Regions from separate parts of the Arthrobacter sp. B3I9 genome, predicted to be linked through region 3. Evidence: predicted binding sites of a transcription regulator. Region 3 holds the regulator's gene; each other region holds the start of a gene.

Region 1 (7,505 bases), 860 kb from region 3:
CCCATGGGCCCGGGCAGCGGCAGCGGCACCAGGCGTCCGCGCGAGGCGGTTGCCTGCTTCCAGTCCAGCGCCAGTTCCGCCATGCCGGCGACCTCCGGTCCCCCGATGGTTCGGACGCGGTGACGATCGCCCGACGACGGCTCCAGTGCGGCGTCTAACAGGGCAGCAGCGACCTCGGCGGGCGAGATCGGCTGGAACCGGGCGCCCTTGACCACCGGGATCATCCGGACCTTCGAGCCTGCCGCGAAGAGTTGTGCCAGCAGCGAATGAAACTGTGTCGCCCGGAGCACCACCGTTTCGAGACCGGAGCGTTCGTAAACCTGCTCCTTCGCAGCTTTGGAACGGTAATAGCGGAACCCGCTTCGGTCGCAGTTGATGATGGACAGCACCACAGCCTTGGTCACCCCGGCATCTTGGGCTGCCGCCAGCAGCCTTGCCCCGCCGTCGGCGAAGTTTTTCAGGGACCTGCCCGACTGCCCCTCAAGGCAGTCGATCACCACATCCGCACCTACAAGCGCCGCCACCAAACCCTCGCCGGTGGTGACATCACCGCGGAAATAGTCCGCGCCGTCGGTCCTGCCGGGAGCACCGGGCGACGGCGGGCGGCGGCTGAGGGCGGCTGCGGAGACCCCGCGCGCAACCGCCTGCCGCACAACCTCTCGGCCTACCTGCCCGGTTCCGCCTGCAACGCAAATTCGTGTCATGCCCCGAGGTTACCGCGTGGTAGCGGTCCAAGGCAGTCCCTGGACGCAAAAACCCCGGGCCGCCGCAGTGGCTGCCCGGGGTTGCGAAGGAAGGTTCAGGCGCGGCGGCGCTGAAGGACGTCGTCCAGGTTGCTCAGCGCCCGCTGGCCCTTACCGACGGCTTTCGCGTCGTCGTCGGCGTCGGCAGAAACGGCAGCTGCTGCCTGGTTAGCGCCCTGCTTCAGCGACGGCTTGCCAACAGCCTTGGGCGCATCTGGCAGGTCCAGCGGCCCCGGGGCCGCACGCTCAGCTTTTGCCGCTTCGACATACGTGGGCTTGGGCACCTCCACCGGCTCCCACGGGGCGCCCTCGGAAGGTTCGGTGCCCTGGTCCAGGCGAGCCGCGAGATCGCCGGACGCAACCGCTTCCGCCAGCGCCGCTTCCCGGAGTTCCCAGGCTGCGAGTGGTTTCGGCATCGGGTCCGGGGCGGTCGTGGGAGCAACGGCCTGGGCGTCGAAGAGAGGGCTCTCACGGCGCAGCTCAGTCTCGCGTGGCGCTGATTGCTGAGCGAATTCCGCCGGGGCACTGGAGGGTGCGCTCATTGCGGCCCTGAAGGCATCGTTCACTTTGCGTCGGCGGTCGCGCACGGCAAGCCGCCGGAGCAACGCGACCGATCCGATAGCGGCGAGCAGGGTCCCGACGGGCAGCCAGCCGGAGCCGATCCCGAAGAGCCGCAGCGCGGCAGAGACGACACCCGTGATAAGGCAGAGCAAGCCGGCCAACGCAAGCCCGAGGCGCCCGTACCGGATCCGGAAAACCTGGCCGGCCTCTTCATGCCTTGGATCACTGGCAGGAGGAGTGGAGCTCAGGGCGGGGACTCTGCTGTGGGAAGTGCTCACGGGTCTCTCCTGCTGGGGCGTCATCATCATGACCTTCCCGGCTTGCGGGTCGGCTGCTGCATTGTCAACGACATCCGCCAGGTGCTCGCCCGCGGGCTGCAGCTGGTGGCGTCCGTTCCGGAGCACGTAGGGTGCGACCCAGACAATCCAGAGCGCAACAGCAATGACAAGGATCACAGAGCTGCTAAGGGGGAAGTCCACACTCAAAACGGTATGAGCAACACGGCCGGAGCGACCGCATTGCCGCCGGTGTGTCGCGAGGCAACCGGCAAATACTTGACCGAGGATCGTTGCGGCTGGTCACCGCAGGGTTCAGTGGCCGCCCGGACGGGTTTTCAGCCACCTTGCCAGGAGACCCTCAGGCACTTCCTCGGAGGTCAGCGCGAAAGTCCGGTGATCGGCCCACTGCCCGTTGATATGCAGGAAACGTGGCCGGTAGCCCTCATCGCGGAAGCCCAGCTTCTCCACCACCCGGAGGCTCGCCGAATTCTCGGGCCGGATGTTGATTTCCATCCGGTGCAGCCCGAGCGTGCCGAAGCAGTGGTCGGTGGCCAAGGCCACGGCCGTGGGGGCAATCCCGCGGCCCGCCCGCTGCTGGTCCACCCAGTAACCGAGGGTGGCCATCATGCCAGAACCCCACACGATGGAAGAGACAGTCAGTTGGCCGACAATCACCGGATCCCGGAAGCCCGGCGTCCACTCCGTGATGACGAACGGCAGGGCGGAGGCTTGCGCCGCCTGGGCCTTGAGGGAGCGGACCATCTGCCGGTAGTCGGGAAGGCCGCCGCCCGGAAGGGGGTTGGACGCCTCCCAGGGGGCGAGCCACTCACTGTTCCGGGAACGGACATCCGTCCATTCCTTGCGGTCCCGGTAACGGATCGGGCGCAGCTGGATGTCACCGCATTCCAGCGTAACCGGCCAGTTGAAGCTGCCCCCCACGGGTGTTACTTGATCAGGCTGGAGGTGAGGCTGGAGGCGAACTCGGGCAGCCATTCGCGCAGGCCGGGACCGAGGTCCTCGCTGTCGCAGGCGAGCTGCACGCAGGCCTTGAGGTAGCTGAGCTTGTCGCCAGTGTCGTAGCGGCGGCCGCGGAAGACGACGCCGTACACGCCGTAGCCTTCGCCCTCGCCGGAGGCGAGCGTCTGGAGGGCGTCCGTAAGCTGGATTTCGCCGCCGCGCCCGGGCTCTGTGCCTTCCAGAACCTCGAAGACGGCCGGGTGAAGAACATATCGGCCGATGACGGCAAGGTTGGACGGGGCGTCCTCAGCGTTGGGCTTTTCCACCAGCTGGTTGATGCGGACGTACTCTTCGCCCTGGATTTCCCGGATGTCCGCACAACCGTAGGAGCTGATCTGGGAAGGATCCACCTCGATCAGTGCAACAACAGAACCGCCGGTCTTGGCCTGAACTTCGATCATGGTGCTCAGGAGCTCGTCCCGGGCATCAATCAGGTCATCACCGAGCAGCACAGCGAACGGTTCGTAGCCCACGTGCTGCTTTGCGCGCAGGACGGCGTGGCCCAGGCCGAGGGGGTCGCCCTGGCGCACGTAGTGGATGTCACCGAGGTTGCTCGCCGCCTGGATGGATTCCAGCTTGGCCGTGTCGCCCTTGGCTTCAAGCGTGGCTTCGAGGGTGGGGACGCGGTCGAAGTGGTCCTCGAGGGCGCGCTTGTTGCGGCCGGTGATCATCAGGACGTCGCTCAAACCAACGTTGACGGCCTCTTCGACGACGTATTGGATGGCAGGCTTGTCCACGACGGGAAGCATTTCCTTCGGCATGGCCTTGGTGGCCGGAAGGAACCTGGTGCCGAGGCCCGCAGCGGGGATGACGGCCTTGCGGACGGAAGCGTTGGGTGTAGTCACCCGACTAATCTAACGGAGGTACTAAACATTCGGTAATTAGCTACGGCCGGTGTTGGGCGCGGATGCTGCCGCGACTCCGGTTGAAGCGGGAACAGGTGGAAGGCGGCGGCATGAACGCAGCAAAGGAAGAGATCCGCGCGAGCCACCGTGCCCGGCGGGCCGCGCTTGCCCCGGACGCGCTCGACGCCGCCGGTGCAGCGATAGCCCGGCACGGCCTGGCGTGGGCCAACGGACTCGCCGGCGGCCGCCCGGGAACGTTTGCGGCTTACGTGGGAGTCGGCACCGAGCCCCCCACCCTCCCCCTGCTCTTGGCCCTGCATGGCGCCGGCCACCGGGTGCTGCTGCCGGTGTGCGAACCGGGCATCAGCCTGAGCTGGGTGTACTGGACGCCGGAATCCACGCTCGTCCGCAGCCGCTTTGCCCCGATCCAGGAGCCCGTCGGCGAACACTTCGGGCCGGAGATCATGCGGTCCGCCGCCGGCATTTTTGTGCCGGCCACCGCCGTCGACTTCTCCGGCAACCGGATCGGCCAGGGCGGCGGCTATTACGACAAGTTTCTGGCGACGCTCGAATCGCTCTTCCCGGCCCCTGCCGGACCGTCCGACGACGGCGGACGGCTTCCGCCGATCCCCGCAAGCGCAGTGCTCTACGACGGCGAGGTGCTGCCCGCCGGCAGCATTCCCGTGGAGTCCTTCGACCGCCGGGTTCCGTCCGCCCTGACCCCCGGCGGGTTCGTCCGCCTGCTATAAGGCCCTGAACCGGGGGTGATAGAATTAGCACTCAGGCCCTGCGACTGCTAAGGCCGGAACCCGTCGGTTGATAGCCCGGCCTGGTCCGGACCGGGCAGCACGGGACCTCTCGTTTGTACCTGAGGAGGATTTCCAGTGCCCACGTATGCATATGCCTGCAAGGATTGCAGCCACGCCTTTGAGATCGTGCAGTCCTTCACCGACAGCTCCCTGACCTCCTGCCCTGAGTGCGAAGGCACGTTGCGCAAGAAGTTCAACAGCGTCGGCGTGGTCTTCAAGGGTTCCGGCTTCTACCGGACCGATTCCCGCGACACCAAGGGCAGCACTGTTGCGCCCGCTCCCGCGTCGACCCCGGCCGCTCCTGCTGCCCCCGCGCCTGCCGCCGCGAGCTGAGACCAACCCTGATCAGCGGGCGCCCCATACCACCGGGCCCCTGTGCTGAACTGCGGCTTTCCACATAGCCTCACCGCCACCTGCGACTCTGTGGCGCCCGGAGCTAGCGTGGCGGCATGGCCACCGTCGCATTGTTTTGTCCTCCGCGCAGGACCCTACGCGCACAACGTATAAGTGCAGTCTTCCGCGCCAGCTCCCGCCGTGCGCGGGGCCGTTCCGCTGGCCAGAGGGTCTACGGACAGAGCCCCGTGGGTCCGCCGCGGCCCCGCCGTCCGGGCGGGGTGCGGAGAAGAAGCCGCCTTACGGGCTGGCTCAACCGGAACCGGCGGCTGGCAGTGGCCCTACTGCTGTGCATTGCCGCCGGGATCACGGTCCAACAACTCACACCGGCACCGGACGATACTGTCGGCGCCCTCGCCGCGACCCGCGATCTGGCTGCCGGCAAGACCCTCGACCCGGCCGACCTGGCGCTCCTGAACGTTCCCCGCGGCCTGCTGCCCGGCGGCAGCTTCAGCGACACCACAGCGCTTCAAGGAAAACAGCTTGCCGTACCCCTGCGGCAGGGCCAGCTGATCTCGGACTCCCAGCTCCTGGGCCCCGGCCTGCTGGCCGGAAATCCTCCGGGCTCGGTAGCCGTGCCGCTCCGGATGGCGGACCCGTCCTCCATCCAGCTGGTCTCCCCCGGTCAACTGATCAACGTGGTCCTCTCCGGCGGCGACGGCTATGAGCAACCCGCGAGGTCCGAGGTGCTGGCCGCCTCCGTTCCCGTGCTGTGGACCTCAACGCAGGGCGGCAAAGGTACGCAGTGGCTTGGGGACGGGGAGACGGACGGCCTCATCGTCGTGGCGGCAGATGCGGACCAGTCCCGTCGGCTGGCCGGTTCATCCACCCAGGGGAAGCTGTTCTTCGTCCTCGTCGCCCCGGCGCCCGGCAGGCCAACGGCGCCCGGCTAGGGCGACACGTCCTGCGGCGCCCGGCTGGGCCGGCGCGTCAAACGGGTCTCCTAGGGTCAGGCGGCCGCCGGTTCGATCAGGACACCGGCGGGCCGCTCCCCCAAGCTCCGCCTAGCCCCAGTGCGGGGGCTTTTGTTCCTGCAGCCAGGAGTCGTGGTCGTAGCTGTCGGGCCGGTCGCCCCAGCGGCGCGGGTCGTCCTCGGCCGCTTTGTTCGGCAGCACTCCGGCGGACGCTGAGCTGCTGGCAGCCGTCGGCACCCCGGCAGGCTCAGGTGCCTGTGCAACGTCCTGTGCAACATCCTGCGCACCGGTGTGCTGTTCCGGGGCGTTGTCGTGATTGTCGCCGTCCGCACTCATGCCGTCGGCCTCCTTGCTGCCTGTTGCTGGCGCCTGCTGGTGCGCTGCGTCCGGGGAATCTGCGGTGTCTGGCTCCGAGGAAAGGGCGCGGGCAGCCGGCTCCTCGGTTTCCTGTGCCGCCGCGGCCTGTGCATCACTGACGGCCAGATGTTCCACGTCATCGTCGAAGAATCCGGACGAGGACCGTCGGCCGCTGGACACCGGAGGCTTTTCCAAGCCCAGGTAGCCGCCGATCCGGTCGGCACAGGCCGACGGGTCGGTGAACACCTCTATGGTCCACAGCGGCAGGTAGCGCCAGCCCAGCCTCTCCAGCTGCTGGGGCCGGAGCCGGCTGCGTTCCCGGACCGTCATCCGAAGGTACTGTTCGGTCCCGTCGGATTCGATGGCCACGGGACGCGGAATCTCGGCGTCGTCCTGGCCGATCGTGTGCAGGGGATCGGCGGCGGCCACCATGTTCAGGACGCCGTCGTACTGGTGCCAGACACGGGCACCGCGGGCCCGGAGCCGGTCTCCCAGATCGGCCACCAGCGGATCGGCGCCCAGGGCCTGCTCGCTCGCGGCGGCCCGGGAGGCGGGGCTGCCGAGGTCGGAGTTTCCTGTCATTTCCCGGTCCAGCAGTTCGTAGAAGTCGACGGCTCCGTGGCTCAGCCGGGTCACGTCGAGATCCTCGGGCCGGAAGCAGGTGAGGACGTGCAGGGAGCGGCGGGCCCGGGTCATCGCCAGGGCGAACTTGGCCCGTCCGCCCTCCGCCGAGAGCGGGCCGAGGCTGTGCAGGGCGCGCCCGTGCGGGGTGCGTCCATAGCCCGGGGAGAAAATGACATGGTCGCGGACCAGGCCCTGGGCACGCTCGAGGTCCACCACCCGGAAGGATTCATCGCCTGCGGTGAAGAAGCTTGCAAGCAGCGGGTAGTTGGGCAGCTGCAGCCGGATGCTCTCGCCGATGCGCGCGGCATGGCGGAGGCTGCCGGTGACCACGGCCAAGGAGGTCCGGGGCCGGAGGCGCGCGTGTTCGAAGACAAGCTCGACGACGCGGTTCACCTCGGCGACGACGGACTCAACCCCGTCGTGGTCCGCGCTGGGCAGTCCGGTGCCGCCGGGCAGGTATTCCACGGTCAGTGCACGGTCCAGACCGGTGGCGGACTGGCCCTCGGGAAGCCGGCGGAGCCCGCCGTCGTAGAAGGCTTTGCTCAGCTGGCGCACAAGGTCCTCGTCCACCGCCCGGTAGACGTTGCGCAACTTGGCGACCGGCAGGACGGCTGCGAGGGCCTTGTAGGCGCTTTCAACACCCTGGTGCGAGCTTTCGCCGGCGGCCAGCCGCTCCACTGAGACGGTGAAGGTCCGCGGGCTGGCGATCCGGTCGTCGCCGAAGGCGATGACCTGCTGGGCGCGTGCGATGGCCGGAAGCACGGCCTGCAGTGAGGTCGCCTCGGCGTCGAGGATGACCACGGCGTCGAACGTCTGCTCGATCGGCAGCAGTCCGGGCATCAGGTACGGGCTGACGGACCAGACGGGCACCAACTTGGGGAGCAGTTCCGGGGCCTGACCGGTCAAGGCCGAGAGCGTCACGCGTCCGTCTTTGAGGAGGCTGCGCAGCAGGTCCGACTGCCGC
Region 2 (7,505 bases), 1.5 Mb from region 3:
AAGAGGTCCGGTTCGTCGAACCCTCCGGCGTCGCCGAAGAACTCTTGTTGGCCTATCCGCGGCGGCGCCATGGGTGGTGCTGCGGCCCCCGCCGGGGACGCGGGCGCGCCGGCCGGGTGTGCTGCCTCGCAGGAGCTCTCGGCGCTCGAGCCGAAGCCGGGTCCCTGGCGGACGGCGACGCCTTGCTGGTAGGCAGTGGCCGCGGCCCGGGCGCGCTCGTCGGCGGCCTCGTTGAGCTCATGCCCGGCGTGGCCGCGCACCCACTCGAACGTGTACTTGCGGCCGCGGAGTTCCTGGTCAATTTCCTTGAGCAGTTCGACGTTCAGCACGGGCTTGCCGTCCGACTTGCGCCAGCCCTTCCGCTTCCAGCCGGGCATCCACTTTGTGACCGAGTTGATGACGTACTGGCTGTCACAGAGGATGTGCAGGTCCTCGCCAACGAGGTGGGCGGTGGCCCGGAACAGGTCGAGCACCGCCATCAGCTCACCCTGGTTGTTGGTGCCGTGCGGCCATCCGCCGGCCCGCCAGCAGTCGTCGTTCACATACCAGGCCCATCCGGCCGGGCCGGGATTTCCTAAAGCCGAACCGTCGGCTGCTGCTGTAATCGTCACTGCACTATCCTGCCAGACTGTGCCTGGCAGGATAGTGCCTGCCGGACGGCGGTCGGATAACGCCGACGGCGGCCCCACCCCAAGGTGAGACCGCCGTCGTGAACTATGCGTCGTTGTGAAACTACGCGTCGCCCGCTGACCTGAGGTCAGCGGGCGCGAGCGGGTGGTTAGAAGCCGCCCATGCCGCCCATGCCGCCCATGTCGTCGCCGCCGCCCATGGCCGGAGCGTTCTTCTCCGGCTTGTCGGCCACAACGGCCTCGGTGGTGAGGAACAGGCCGGCAATGGAAGCCGCGTTCTGCAGCGCAGAGCGGGTCACCTTGACCGGGTCGTTGATGCCGGCAGCCAGCAGGTCGACGTATTCGCCGGATGCTGCGTTCAGGCCGTGGCCTGCGGGCAGGCCGCGGACCTTGTCGACCACAACGCCCGGCTCGAGGCCGGCGTTGAAGGCGATCTGCTTCAGCGGGGCGTCGATGGCAACACGGACGATGTTCGCACCGGTTGCTTCGTCGCCGTCGAGCTGCAGGTTGGCGAATGCCTTGGCACCGGCCTGGATCAGGGCAACGCCACCGCCGGCGACGATGCCCTCTTCAACAGCAGCCTTGGCGTTGCGGACTGCGTCCTCAATGCGGTGCTTGCGTTCCTTGAGCTCGACTTCGGTTGCGGCACCGGCCTTGATGACTGCAACGCCACCGGCCAGCTTGGCCAGGCGTTCCTGCAGCTTCTCGCGGTCGTAGTCGGAATCGGAGTTCTCGATCTCGGCACGGATCTGGGAAACGCGGCCAGCGATCTGGTCGGCGTCGCCTGCACCCTCGACGATGGTGGTCTCATCCTTAGTGACAACGACCTTGCGGGCGCGGCCCAGGAGTTCGAGGCCGGCGGTCTCGAGCTTGAGGCCGACTTCCTCGGAGATGACCTGGCCACCGCTGAGGATGGCGATGTCCGCGAGCTGTGCCTTGCGGCGGTCGCCGAAGCCGGGAGCCTTGACGGCTACGGACTTGAACGTGCCACGGATCTTGTTCACGATCAGTGTGGCAAGGGCTTCGCCCTCGATGTCTTCGGCAATGATCAGCAGCGGCTTGTTGGACTGCATGACCTTTTCGAGGACAGCAACCAGTTCCTTGACGCTGGAGATCTTGGAGTTGACGATCAGGATGTACGGGTCCTCAAGGACCGTCTCCTGGCGCTCAGCGTCGGTGACGAAGTAAGCGGAGATGTAGCCCTTGTCGAAGCGCATGCCCTCGGTGAGCTCGAGTTCCAGGCCGAAGGTGTTGGACTCCTCGACCGTGATGACGCCTTCCTTGCCCACCTTGTCGAGGGCTTCGGCAATCAGGGCGCCAATCTCATTGTCACCGGCGGAGATGGACGCGGTGGCGGCAATCTCTTCCTTCGTCTCGATTTCCTTGGCGGAAGCCAGGAGTTCGCGGGTGACGGCTTCGACAGCCTTCTCGATGCCGCGCTTGAGGGACAGCGGGTCAGCTCCGGCAGCGACGTTGCGCAGGCCTTCCTTGACCAGGGCCTGTGCCAGCACGGTGGCGGTGGTGGTTCCGTCGCCGGCGACGTCGTCCGTCTTCTTGGCAACTTCCTTGACCAGCTCGGCGCCGATCTTCTCGTAAGGATCGTCCAGCTCGATCTCCTTGGCGATGGAAACACCATCGTTGGTGATCGTGGGGGCGCCCCACTTCTTTTCGAGGACGACGTTGCGTCCACGCGGGCCGAGGGTGACCTTGACGGCGTCGGCGAGGATGTTCAGGCCCCGCTCAAGACCGCGGCGTGCCTCTTCATCAAATGCAATGATCTTGGCCATAACGGCAGTAGTCCTTTCGGGACAGTCGTTAAGAATGAACCCGGCTGCAGTGCCCGCGACGGACGATCCAACACCTGCCAGCCTCTGTACGCCGCCAGGCCCGGGATCTCACCCAGCCAGGTATTTCTTTCGCTCCCGGCCCGATCACCTGACTTCGCAACCGGTGGACCGGGCGTCGTTTTAGCAGTCGGTACGCGGGAGTGCTAAGTCAATAATTAGCACTCCCCCGGGGAGAGTGCAACCAGTGAAGACCCGGTTCCGGCCCGTTTCGGCTCCTTCAGTGCCTTCTGTTGCGCCAGAATTCGCTCGTGGCGATCAGCCGGCGCCGCTGCTGGCGGTTTCGCTGCCACTCATCGTGGCCTGGTTATCCGCGCCGAAGCTGAACACCATGTAGTTGGCCGACGAGACGTCGCCGTTGGAGTTGAAGTTGATCGGTCCGGATTGGCCGTCATAGTCGGGGCGCTTGCCTGCCCTTAGCACGTCAAGGCAGGTCTGATATGACGTGCACGCCGCCGCATCCCCTGCTGGCGGCGCTCCGCCTGCGCTCTGCGGTTGCCCGCCGGAAACGGCAATGAGGCGGGCCACGATGGACGTGCCGGCGTCGTCCTCCGCCGCGGCCGCCGCGATGGCGGCCAGATTGACGGCGTCATAGGTTTCCGCAGCGAAGGTCATGTCTTTCAGGCCCGGATCAACGGAGACCAGCCCGCCCTGGAACTCGGCCGACGGAAAGACGCCGGGCAGGATCCCGCGTGCCCCCTCGAGGGCTCCGGACCCGAGGCCGGAGCCGTAGTCGTTCACCGCGCCGTCACTGAGGATGAGCTTTGGTCCCGCCATGCCGGCGTTGTGGAGCTCCGCGATGGCGCCTTGCGCACCCGCTCGGGCGATGAGCACGACGGCGTCCGGGGCCGCCGCCTTGACGGCCGCGGCAGCCTGGTGCGCCTGGCCCGGCGTGAATTCCGCCGCTGTGACCGGCCCGAGGCCGTCTTCTTTGGCCGCTGCACCGACTGCTGCGGCCAGGCCTGCGCCGTAGCCGCCTTCCTCGTGCACGATGGCCAGTGTTTTGGCGCTGCCCTCCCGGGCGAGCTTGACAAGGACGGCAGCCTGGGCGACGTCGGCCGCGGCGGTCCGGAAGTAGTAGCCGCCGCTGGCGTAGGTGCTCAGCCCGCTCGCAGTGTTGGCCGGGGAAATGAGGGCGATCCTGGCGTTGGACAGCACGTCGATGGCCGCCGGAGCGCGGCTGGAATCGGTGGGCCCAATCACGACGTCGGCCCTGGCGGCTGCGAGGTCACGGGCCTGGCCGGCAGTGTCGCTGCTGATGGACTCCGGGAGCAGCTCGACCGGCTTGCCTTTGTGGCCGCCAGCGGCGTTGATTTCCCGAACGGCCAGTTTCGCGGCCGCGAGCTGGGACGCATTGAGGAAGTCCTGCTTGCCGGTGTTGTCCAGGATCAGGCCGATCCTGAGCGTGCCGTCACCGCTGGCTTCGGCATGTTCGACCCGGGCGCCGCCGGCCGGTCCCAGGCAGCCGGTCAGCGTCAGCAGCACGGATGCGCCCGCCGCCACCGCGCCAGCAGGCCGCAGGGCGGAAGTCCGGCGTCGAACCGGCTTGTGTCCGGCGGGATTCTGCGGCGTCGCCGCGGCGGGGAATGCCACTAGGCCGGCCGGACGCTCTCGGCCTGGGGGCCCTTCTCGCCTTCGCCTACTTCCAGCTCCACGCGTTGCCCTTCGTCGAGCGCCCGGTAGCCTTCGCCCACGATGGCCGACCAGTGCACGAAGACGTCATCGCCCGAATCGTCCACGGTGATGAAGCCGTAGCCTTTTTCGGCGTTGAACCACTTGACGGTTCCCAAGGCCATGGTGCCCACACTTTCAGGTTGCTAGTTGTTCAGGCGTAACCGGGACGGCTACTGGAAGCCGGGGCCGAGGACGACGACGAGCGGCATGTTGAACTCGGCGGTGTCCACGACGGAGGGGATGCCGAGCAGGGAAGAAAGTGCCTTCGCGTTTCCCTCCTGGTCCGGTCCGTTATAGAAGATCACCGAGCTTGTTTGCCGCGCGCCGCCCCAGTTGCCCACCGGGCCAAGGGTCCAGCCGTCGGAAGTGACGGTAGCGCCCACCTTGCTCGCGAGTCCTGCCGTGCCGGCGGCATTGTAGATCGCGACGGGTTGCGTCCTGTCCACGGCGTCCCCGCCCTCCGGGGAGGCCGTGGGCGACGGCACGCCGGACGGTGTTGCCCCGACGGATTGTGCGGCCTGCGACTCGCCGGCCGGGGCGGCGCCGCTGGCGCTGGGCACTGCAGAAGCGGCGGGGCTGGCCGGCTGTACCGCCGTGACGGCCGAGGAGCTGCCGGCCGAGTTGAAGCCAAGCTTGGGCAGGAACAGGAAGGCCACCAAACCGATGACCAGTGCCACGGCGCCGGCTGCCAGCACCGGGCCCAGGCTGCGGCGTCGGGATTCGGCGGCCGCCCGGTGAACACCCTGTCGGGTGGGGATCTCCGGGACCCGGTCAAATTCATCCCGCGCGTATTTGGTCATGGTGAAAACGACGTCCTTGCTGATTTCTAACGAGTTGCCTGAGCCCTGTCCGCGGAGAGACCGCGCGTCAGGCTGGCGTTTTACGCATCTGAGCCCAGGCGGCGGGCAGTGCGGGCACGTTGGCGTGACGTACGTAGTCTACGCAATCTCTTCACCAGCATGGGATCGTGGGCCAGCGCAGCCTCGGTATCGATGAGCGCATTCAGGATCTGGTAGTAGTGCGTCGCGGAGAGGTCGAAGAGCTCACGGATGGCTTGTTCCTTGGCGCCGGCGTACTTCCACCACTGCCGCTCCAAAGCCAGCATCTGCTGGTCCCGGCCGCTGAGGGGCGGGCTGCTGGCGGCCTCCCCCGCGAAAGATTCCGGCGTCGAAAGGTGCTCTTGCGCTGCTTCGGCCACGACACACTCCCTGGCTGGATCCGGACAAAGGTCAGTCCCATGTTACGGGCGAATAACAGCCTTGTCATTTGGCGCCCTGCCAGAATGGAACCGTGCCTTCCTTCGATTTGCCCCTGGGACCGCCCCGGTACCCGCCACTCGGACCCGGGTGCGCTGTTCGCCCTGGAGCCGCCGTCGGGCGACCCCTTGGGGTTCGCTGAGCTGGAGCGGCTGCCCCTGGCGGAGCTCGTGGCTCCCGACTGGGCGGAGGCGTTGGCGCCCGTGGAAGGACACCTGCGCGAAGTACTGGGATTCCTCGCCGCAGAGTCCGCCAACGGCCACGTGGTTCTCCCGCGGCCGTCCAATCTGCTGCGGGCCTTCCGCCAGCCCCTGGCCGGAGTCCGGGTCCTGATCGTCGGCCAGGACCCCTACCCGACGCCCGGCCACGCCGTCGGCCTGTCCTTCGCCGTGGACCCCGGCACCCGACCCATTCCGCGGAGCCTCGCCAACATCTACAAGGAACTCGACGCCGATCTGGGGCTTCCGCCCCGGATCCATGGCGATCTCAGCCGGTGGGCCGAGCAGGGAGTCCTGCTGCTGAACAGGGTTCTCAGCGTCCAGGCAGGGGCGGCAGGATCGCACCGGAACAAGGGCTGGGAGGCGATCACGGCGGCCGCCATCGGAGCCGTGGTAAACCGAGGCACCGAAACCGGCGGACCGGCGCCCCTCGTGGCGATCCTCTGGGGCAAGGATGCCGAGGGCGTCCGCCCGCTGCTGGGGGCCACCCCGGTGGTCGCCAGCGCGCACCCCAGCCCGCTCTCGGCCGCACGGGGGTTCTTCGGTTCTCGTCCCTTCAGCCGGGCCAACGCCCTGTTGCAGGCCCAGGGAAACGGCACGGTTGATTGGGAGCTGCCCCCGCTTCCGCAAGGAATTTCAGGACCAGGGATGGCCGGCAGGGCCGGTTTATAGGGCGAGTTAGCAGGGTGGTTGGCTAGGCTTGAGGCATGACCGCAATTCCCGCCGCCACCTCCGCCAGCCGAAAATCGCGCCCACAGATCAACCTCACCGTGTTGCGCCGCGAACTGCTGTCCGCGCACATGGTCCGCATCGTCGCGGGCGGACCGGGCTTTGACGCGTATGTCAACAACGACTTTGTGGACCGATACGTCAAGATCGCGTTCCCGCAGCCCGGCATCGAGTACCCGGAACCGCTGGACCTGTGGACCATCCGCGAGACCATGCCGCGCGAGCAATGGCCGCACACCCGCACCTACACGGTCCGCTGGGTGGACGAGGCTGCCGGGGAACTCGCGATCGACTTCGTGGTCCACGGCGACGAAGGCCTTGCCGGCCCATGGGCAGCCCGCGCACAGCCCGGCGACAGCCTCGTGGTCACCGGCCCCGGCGGCGGCCACAACCCCGACCCTGCGGCCGACTGGTACCTCTTCGCCGGTGACGAATCCGCCCTGCCGGCGATCGGAGCCGTGGTCGAGGCACTGCCGCAGCATGCCCGCGGCCTGGCCTTCCTGGAGGTGGACAGCGAGGCCGACATCCAGGCCATCGCCGCGCCGGCCGGCGTCCAGCTTCGGTGGCTCTTCCGCCGCGGCACGCCGGCAGGCGGCAGCGACGTGCTGATCGACGCCGTGCGGGACTCCGAGTGGCTTGACGGCCGCGTCCAGGTCTTCGCCCACGGTGAGCGCGGCTACATGAAAGCCCTGCGGGATGTTTTTTATGCGCAGCGCGGGCTGGAACGCGGCCAGGTGTCACTCTCCGGCTACTGGGCCAGGGGCCGTGTGGAGGACGACTTCCAGGCCGAGAAAAAACTGCCCGTAGGGCAGATCTAGCGGCGCCGGGCCCGGCGTCGTTCGTTGCTCGCCAGGCTCTTCGTCAGCGGCCGGGCGAGGGTGTCGCCGAGGACGATGCCCGCGGCAACGCCCAGCACGATAGCCCCCGCGTTCAGCATGCCGCCGGCACCCATCAGGATCTCGGACTCCTCGATGGTCAACACATACATCGAGCGGAATATAGTAAGGCCGGGCAGCAGGATCAGCGCGGCCGGAACCGCCACCACCAGCTGTGGCGCGCCCATCCGCAGCGCGACCACGCGCGCCAGCAGGCCGATCACTACGGCGGCGAGGGCCGGCGAGAACCGCGGCCCCACCCCCGCGGCCTCGCCGCCGA
Region 3 (7,505 bases):
CCGCCACAACCTCGCCTACTGGCGCGGTGATGACTGGTGGGGGATCGGCCCCGGGGCACACTCCCATGTGGGCGGCGTCCGCTGGTGGAACGTCAAGCACCCGACGGCCTACGCAAGCCGGCTCGGGGCGGGGCTTTCACCCGCCGCCGGCCGGGAAATCCTCGATTCCGAGACCCGCAACGTCGAGCGCATCATGCTCGAGGCGCGGCTGAACACCGGGCTCGAGATCGGCAGCCTGGGCGGCGCGGGGGATACCGGCAGGCACGCCGTGGCCGGGCTGATCGCCGACGGCCTGGTCGAACCGGCGGCAGCCTTCAAGGGCCGGCTGGTGCTCACCCTCAAGGGCAGGCTGCTCGCCGATGCCGTGGTCCGGCGGATCCTGCCGGACTGAGCTGGCGCCCGGCCGGACTGAGCTGGCTATTTAATCCAGCGCAGGTTGAAGTCGTAGCGGTGCGGCTGGCCGCGGTTGACGTGGATGCCCGCGGCGACCGAGAAGCAGGTGACCGCTATCCAGATCAGCGTCGCGAGGACCGCGAAGATGTTTCCCACCACCGGTACGAAGACCAGCAGGTTCGCGACCACGGCGGCGATCGTCGGCGGCAGCGTGAAGTTGAGGGCTTCCTTGGACTCCTGCGCGGTGAAGGGGCCGCGGTCCTTGAAGATCAGGTAGATGAGCAGCGAAGGCACGCAGCCGAGGATGCCGCCGAAGTGCGCCAGCGTGGCCCACTGCCGGTCCTCGCTGGCCGTCAGGGGCAGCGCATTGGCGGGAACGCCATGGTACGGGGGCTGGCCATGGCCGGCCTGGTTGCCCGTGTGTTCGCGTGCGTCATCTGCCACGGTTCTCGTCCTTCGGATTGCTGTGATGCGTTGTTACCTGGAGGTTCGGGGGCCACGCAGGATGCGCACCGCCGTTCCCAGAATACTTGCTTGGATGCCGAATCGAGGATCGGACCTCAGGGAGCCGTGAGGAAATCGATGACCTCTTCCACGCGTCCCAGCAGGGACGCCTCCAGATCCGCGTAGCTCCGGACGGCCCCGAGGAGCTTCTGCCAGCCCAGGCCGATATCCTCCTTGGTGCTGTGCGGCCAGCCGAAGGCCGTCAGGATGCCGGTCTTCCAATCCGTTCCGCGGGGAATCACCGGCCATTGCTCGATGCCCAGGACAGCGGGGCGGATGGCCTGCCAGACGTCCACGTACGGGTGGCCGACGATCAGGACGTTCCCGGCCGCGCCGGGGGACGCCATCACGGCGTCGGCAATCCTGGATTCCTTGGAATCCGGGACCAGATGGTCCACCAGGACGCCGAGGCGACGTCCTGGTCCGGGGCGGAAGGCCGCGACGGCGGCGGAGAGGTCATCGATCCCGTGCAACGGCTCGACGACGATGCCTTCCACCCTGAGGTCGTCTCCCCAGACCTTTTCCACCAGTTCGGCGTCGTGCTTGCCCTCCACCCAGATGCGGCTGGCCTTGGCCACCTGCGCGCGCTGGCCCGCGACGCGGACCGAGCCGGACGCAGTGCGGCCGGCTCCGGCCGTGCCCTGCGCCGGCCGGGGAGCGGGAGGCATCAGCCGGACCGGCTGGCCCTCCAGCAGGAATCCGAAGCCGAGCCGGAAGGACCGGGACTTGCCCCGGCGGTCCTCCAGAGCCACCACGTGCATGCCGCCCGACTTTTCAACCCGGGTCACGGCACCCACCCAGCCGGACTGCACGTCCTCAAGCACCATGCCGCGTTCCACCGGCACTTCGGGCAGCTGGGCCTTGGCGGGGGCGGACAGGTCCTGCGGTCCCCAGTTCTGGTACGACATCTGTTACACACTGCTTTGCGTTTGGAGGAACACGGCGGGCTGTGCCCGAGAACACCCGCCCCGGGACAACGCCGGGGCGAATCCAATGCTAACAACGCGGTGACTCATATTAGACTGGTTAGCACTTAGGCATGTCGAGTGCTAACCAGCAGTGCTGACCAGCAGTGCTGACCATGGGCGGCACCGCATGCGGGAGAGCCGATAGGAGGTGGAGCGTGAGCGAACCACGCAAACTGGAAGTATTGCGCGCCATCGTGGAGGACTATGTCCATTCCCGTGAACCCGTCGGCTCCAAAGCCCTCGTGGAACGGCACCACCTTGGCGTGTCCAGCGCCACCATCCGCAACGATATGGCGGCCCTGGAAGACGAAGGCCTGATCACTGCCCCGCACACCAGTGCCGGCAGGATTCCCACGGACAAGGGCTACCGGCTCTTCGTGGACCAGATTTCCGCCGTCAAGCCCCTCTCGCCGGCGGAACGCCGGGCCATCCAGGCGCTGCTCGAAGGTTCCGATGACCTCGACGACGTACTGGACCGGACCGTGCGGCTCCTGTCGCAGCTGACCAACCAGGTCGCCGTCGTGCAGTACCCGCATCTGAGCCGCGCCCGGGTGCGGCACATCGAATTCGTCCTGCTCGCACCACGCAAGGTACTGGTGGTCCTGATTGCGGACACCGGCAAGGTGGAGCAGCGGGTCATCGACGTCGGCCAGGACCTTCCGGACGACGCCGTAGCGGAGCTGCGCAGCTGGTTCCTGGCAGGCCTGTCCGGAACCCCGCTGACCGAGCTCCCGCAGTCGCTGCAGTCCGTGATCGCCGGCTGCCCGCCGGCACGCCGCACGGCCGCGCAGGCGCTGGCGAGGGGCCTCGAGGCCCTGGCCACGAGCAGCCGCGAAGAGCGCATGGTCATGGCCGGCACGGCCAACCTCGCACGCTCCAACGTCGACTTCCCGCTGAGCATCGGCCCTGTGCTGGAAGCGCTCGAAGAGCAGGTGGTCATGCTCCGCCTCCTCAGTGACATGGCGGCGGACCCGCGCGGCGTGACCGTCAGCATCGGCCGGGAGAACCCCTACGACGGCCTCGCCGAGGCGTCCGTGGTGGCCACCGGCTACGGCCCGGACGCCACCGCGAAGGTCGGCGTGCTGGGTCCGACCCGGATGGACTATCCGACCACCATGGCCGCCGTCCGCGCGGTGGCCCGCTACCTATCGAGGATCCTCGGGCCCTGACCGTCCACGCAGCAAGCCAACGCACCGCTGTTGACCGGACTTCTTTGCCCCAACAGGCAGTGCCCCACCGGCAGTACAAAAAGGAAGAGATACGAACTTTGAGCAGCCACTACGACGTTCTTGGAGTCTCCCGCGAAGCAACCGGGGAAGAGATCAAGAAGGCTTACCGCAAGCTTGCCCGGACGTTGCACCCGGACGTGAACCCCGGCAGCGACGCTTCGGAGCGCTTCAAGGCCGTCACCCACGCATACGAGGTGCTCTCCGACCCGCAGAAGCGGCGGGTCTACGACACCACGGGTAACGAGAACGGCACCGACAACGGCTTCGGCGGCGGCAGCTACGCGGGCCAGGGCTTCGCGTTCCAGGACATCTTCGACACGTTCTTCGGCGCCGGCGGCCAGGCCGGTCCGGCTTCACGCGTGCGCCGCGGGCAGGACGCGCTGATCAGCGTCCGGATCGACCTCCGCGACGCCGTGTTCGGCGTCAACAAGAAACTCGAAGTGGACACCGCGGTCACGTGCCCCACGTGTGCAGGCTCCTGCTGCCAGCCGGGCTCACACCCGGAGCGCTGCGACATCTGCGGCGGCAGCGGCCAGGTCCAGCGGGCCGTCCGGTCCATCCTGGGCCAGGTCATGACCACGGCGCCCTGCGGCAGCTGCGAAGGCTTCGGCACCGTGATCAAGGATCCCTGCAACGAGTGCTCCGGCCAGGGCCGGATCCGCAGCCGCCGGACCCTGACCGTCAAGGTTCCCGCCGGCGTCGCCACCGGCACCCGCATCCAGCTCTCGGGCCAGGGCGAGGCGGGCCCGGCGGGCGGTCCCGCCGGCGATCTGTACGTGGAGATCAGGGTCAACACCGACGCCACCTACATGCGCGACGGCGACGACCTGCACGCCAGCCTGAACATCCCGATGACCGCCGCGGCGCTCGGCACCGAACTGAGCCTCGAGACCTTCGACGGCCCGCAGGAGATCGACGTCAAGGCCGGCACCCAGTCGGGCGAGGTCATCACCCTGCGCGGGCTCGGTGTCACGCATCTGCGCGGTTACGGCCGCGGGGATCTTAAGGTCCACCTGCAGGTGGAAACTCCGGCCAAGCTCGACGCCGCCCAGGAGGACCTGCTCCGGCAGCTGGCGAAACTGCGCGGCGAGCAGTTCAGCGAAGGCAAGCTGGCTGCCAGCGGCGGGGTCTTCGCCAAGCTCCGGGACCGTCTCGGTAACCTGTAGCGGTGAGTAACCCGGTCTTCTTCACCGCCCCGGGAACCCTGGACCAGCAGGCCCCCGGTTCCATGTTCGTCCTGGACGGCCCCGAGGCCCGCCATGCAGTGACGGTCAAGCGGCTTGCCGCGGGCGAGATGGTTGATATCGCCGACGGGGCGGGCAAGCGGCTGACCGGTTCAGTGACCGCCGTGGCCCCCGGTGAGCTGACCGTGGAGTGCGCACAGCTGAGCGTTGAACCGCGGCCGGACATCCGGCTGGTCCTGGTGCAGGCCCTTGCGAAGGGCGACCGGGACGAACTGGCCGCCGAGACCGTCACGGAGCTGGGTATCGACGCCGTCGTCCCCTGGCAGGCGGAACGCTCGATCGTCCGCTGGAAGGCCGAACGGGCGGCAAAGGCCCATGCCAAGTGGCAGTCCGTGGTTGCGGCGGCGGCCAAGCAGGCCCGCCGCGCTTGGATTCCGGAAGTGCGTCCCGCCGTCGACGGCGCCGGGTTGCAGGCGGCCGTCGCCGCGGCAGATCTCGCCGTCATCCTGCACGAGGACGCCGTGCGCCCGCTCCGGCAGGTGCTCGAATCCTGGCATGCGACGGCCTGGGCCGAGCCGCCTGCGGAACCAACGGGCCGGGAGGTGCTGCTGATCGTCGGCCCGGAGGGCGGCATCAGCCCCCGCGAAGTGACGAGGCTGTGCGACGCTGGGGCAGTGACCGCCCTCCTCGGGCATCATGTGCTGCGCTCATCCACCGCCGGGCCGGCCGCGACCGTGCTGGCCAGCGATATCCTGGGACGCTGGTAATTCAATCCATTGCTCCCCACCGGCCCAAACCCAATCCAGTGCTCCCCACCGGCCTCCTCGCCTCGCAAGCTCGGCCAGGGAACCCTGCCGGCGTGGGCCCAAACGGCCCTTTTGAGCGTTCAAAAGGGCCGTTACGGAGCAATCGATGCTGGTGGCGGGGGCGGGCTACTTGACCGTGAAGCCGCGGGTGTCGACGTTGAGTTCCTCTGAGGGGTCGTCATCCTTGACCTGGGACACCCTGACCTCGTAGTTCCCCGGACCGAGGTTTACCTGGAGGCTGAAGAATCCGGATTGCGGCGCATCGGCTGACGCGGTTGCGGTCCCGTTCTGGTAGCTGGTCTTGACGGTCCCGTCGATCCGCAGGATCTCCCAGCGGAGCTTTCCGCCGGGGACAATGCTCCGGCCGCTGATCTTGACCGCACCGTCATCGAGGGAGGCAGCTTCCTGGGGGTCCACGATCCACACCGGGGCCACCATGCCGGAGCTGCGGGAGGTCGGGGCACCAAGGCGGACATGGTTGAACGCGACGTAGTCGGTGTGGCCGTCAACGAGGACCACCACCTGCACCTGCTGCCCGGCGTCGATCAGCCCCGCGCTGGCACCGGCTGCCGTTGCGGTATAGACAAGCTGCTGGATTGCGCGTTCTGCCATCGCCGCGTCCACGTTGCTGTTGAAGGCGTCATCCGAAAGGTCCACCGTGATGACGTTCTTGCCCGAGATAGACGTTGCGAGCTTTTTGGGATTCTGCCAGGGCGTGAAAAAGTCCGGATCGAGCGGCTTCTCGGACATCATGACGTGGAGGGCGCGGGTGACCGGGTTGTCCTGTTCCGGAACGTCGCGGAACTCGCGGTAGAGGAACATGTTTTCGTTGCTCCGGCCGATCCAGTACACGGGAGCCTTGTTTGAGGCCTGAGTGGTTTCCAGGGGAGCGCTCGTGGTCGGGGCGCCCGGTGTGGCCGTGCCGGCCTGGAGCTGCGAGGCGGTGTTCGAGCTGGTGATGCCGGGCTGCGGCGCCGCAACGCAGCCGGAAAGGACCAGCGCCGCAGGCAGCATCACCAGCAGCGCGCCGGGACGCATGCGCCCGCCTGCCGGCTTCGAACTGGTTCCACGCTGCTTGATGGCTGATTCCTTTCCTGCTCCGTAACTAACGACCAGCCCCCGCCATGGTCAGCCGTCCCGCCGGGAAATCGTCCCGCCGGGTGGCCGATTCCCAGCATGGCATATGGTCCGCATGCTGCACCGGGGTTTGGGCCTGCCCGGCGGAACTGCAACGGGAACGATATGAGGCCGATACGAAGTTGATACCTTGTGACGGAAACTGAAGGCGGCCGCAGACCGGTGGAGACGTCCGTCAGGGGCTTCGGCCGCGTCGTGCGGGCCTGTGCTGGCGTAAGATGGAAGGACCCCCGAAAACCGGGACCGCAAGGCGAGGACCGCCGTCGGTCCCGGACCGGGGGGACACGTTATTTTCCGACTGAAGGGGACCAGAGGCCTGCGGGCCACCACCATGACTGAAGCAGCGAACGGTAAGGCCCGGATCAGCGCCGGAGCGCGCACCGCAGGCGAATTCCCACACTCCCTCCCAGGTTTGCGGACGGAGGTGGTCCTGTTCGACAACTCCGACCAGATGGTCCAGTCCCTCGGCAGTCATGACGAAGCCCTGCGCTATATCGAGTCCCAGTTCCCGGCCGTGGACTTCCACGCCCGCGGCAACGAGCTGTCCATCAGCGGGCCGGCCGCCGATGTTCCCCGGATCATGCGGCTGCTGAACGAAGTGCGCGGGCTCGTTTCGCGCGGCACGGTCATCACGCCCGCCGTGCTGCAGCAGCTCGTGTCCCTGCTCCGCAGCCAGTCCCAGTCGCTGCAGAACCCGGTGGACGTCCTCACGTACAACATCCTCTCCAGCCGCGGGAAGACCATCCGCCCGAAGACGCTGAACCAGAAGAACTACGTTGACGCGATCGACGCCAACACCGTGATCTTCGGAATCGGCCCGGCGGGTACCGGCAAGACGTACCTGGCCATGGCCAAGGCTGTGCAGGCGCTGCAACAGAAAGAGGTCAACCGCATCATCCTGACCCGTCCCGCTGTCGAAGCGGGGGAGCGGCTCGGCTTCCTGCCCGGCACCCTCAGCGACAAGATCGACCCCTACCTGCGCCCGCTCTATGACGCCCTGCACGACATGATGGACCCCGAGTCCATCCCGCGCCTGATGGCTGCCGGCACCATCGAAGTGGCGCCCCTGGCCTACATGCGCGGCCGGACCCTCAACGACGCTTTCATCATCCTGGACGAGGCCCAGAACACCACGCCCGAACAGATGAAGATGTTCCTCACCCGGCTTGGCTTCGGCTCGAAGATGGTCGTCACCGGTGACATCACCCAGGTTGACCTGCCGTTCGGCACACGGTCGGGCCTGCGGATCGTCGAAGAGATCCTGCAGGGGATCGAGGATGTCAA

What was found. The regulator HrcA, encoded in region 3, represses chaperone genes, less so after heat shock. The targets are predictions, from matches to a motif close to TTNGCACTCGNNNNNNNCGAGTGCNAA.
Region 1: QFZ65_RS06470 (FmdB family zinc ribbon protein) is a predicted target of HrcA. The motif match lies at 4,218-4,244, and genes of this name have one in related genera.
Region 2: groL (chaperonin GroEL) is a predicted target of HrcA. The motif match lies at 2,597-2,623, and genes of this name have one in related genera.

What each region holds. Positions count from the first base shown of each region.
Region 1 covers NZ_JAUSYO010000001.1:1,361,703-1,369,207, reverse strand. The annotation lists gene QFZ65_RS06495 (SDR family oxidoreductase) at 1-704, opposite strand, end outside; gene QFZ65_RS06490 (hypothetical protein) at 800-1,783, opposite strand; gene QFZ65_RS06485 (GNAT family N-acetyltransferase) at 1,895-2,521, opposite strand; gene galU (UTP--glucose-1-phosphate uridylyltransferase GalU) at 2,527-3,444, opposite strand; gene QFZ65_RS06475 (5-formyltetrahydrofolate cyclo-ligase) at 3,555-4,193, shown strand; gene QFZ65_RS06470 (FmdB family zinc ribbon protein) at 4,329-4,586, shown strand; gene QFZ65_RS06465 (Flp pilus assembly protein CpaB) at 4,922-5,539, shown strand; gene QFZ65_RS06460 (DUF4011 domain-containing protein) at 5,651-7,505, opposite strand, start outside.
Region 2 covers NZ_JAUSYO010000001.1:3,724,012-3,731,516, forward strand. The annotation lists gene QFZ65_RS17215 (ribonuclease HI family protein) at 1-611, opposite strand, end outside; gene groL (chaperonin GroEL) at 779-2,416, opposite strand; gene QFZ65_RS17225 (ABC transporter substrate-binding protein) at 2,732-4,066, opposite strand; gene QFZ65_RS17230 (cold-shock protein) at 4,066-4,269, opposite strand; gene QFZ65_RS17235 (LytR C-terminal domain-containing protein) at 4,318-4,947, opposite strand; gene QFZ65_RS17240 (DUF3263 domain-containing protein) at 5,028-5,345, opposite strand; gene QFZ65_RS17245 (uracil-DNA glycosylase) at 5,430-6,293, shown strand; gene QFZ65_RS17250 (siderophore-interacting protein) at 6,329-7,168, shown strand; gene QFZ65_RS17255 (threonine/serine exporter ThrE family protein) at 7,165-7,505, opposite strand, start outside.
Region 3 covers NZ_JAUSYO010000001.1:2,220,397-2,227,901, forward strand. The annotation lists gene hemW (radical SAM family heme chaperone HemW) at 1-391, shown strand, start outside; gene QFZ65_RS10440 (DUF4870 domain-containing protein) at 418-837, opposite strand; gene QFZ65_RS10445 (DUF3097 domain-containing protein) at 954-1,805, opposite strand; gene hrcA (heat-inducible transcriptional repressor HrcA) at 2,021-3,034, shown strand; gene dnaJ (molecular chaperone DnaJ) at 3,133-4,260, shown strand; gene QFZ65_RS10460 (16S rRNA (uracil(1498)-N(3))-methyltransferase) at 4,263-5,045, shown strand; gene QFZ65_RS10465 (GerMN domain-containing protein) at 5,211-6,122, opposite strand; gene QFZ65_RS10470 (PhoH family protein) at 6,553-7,505, shown strand, end outside.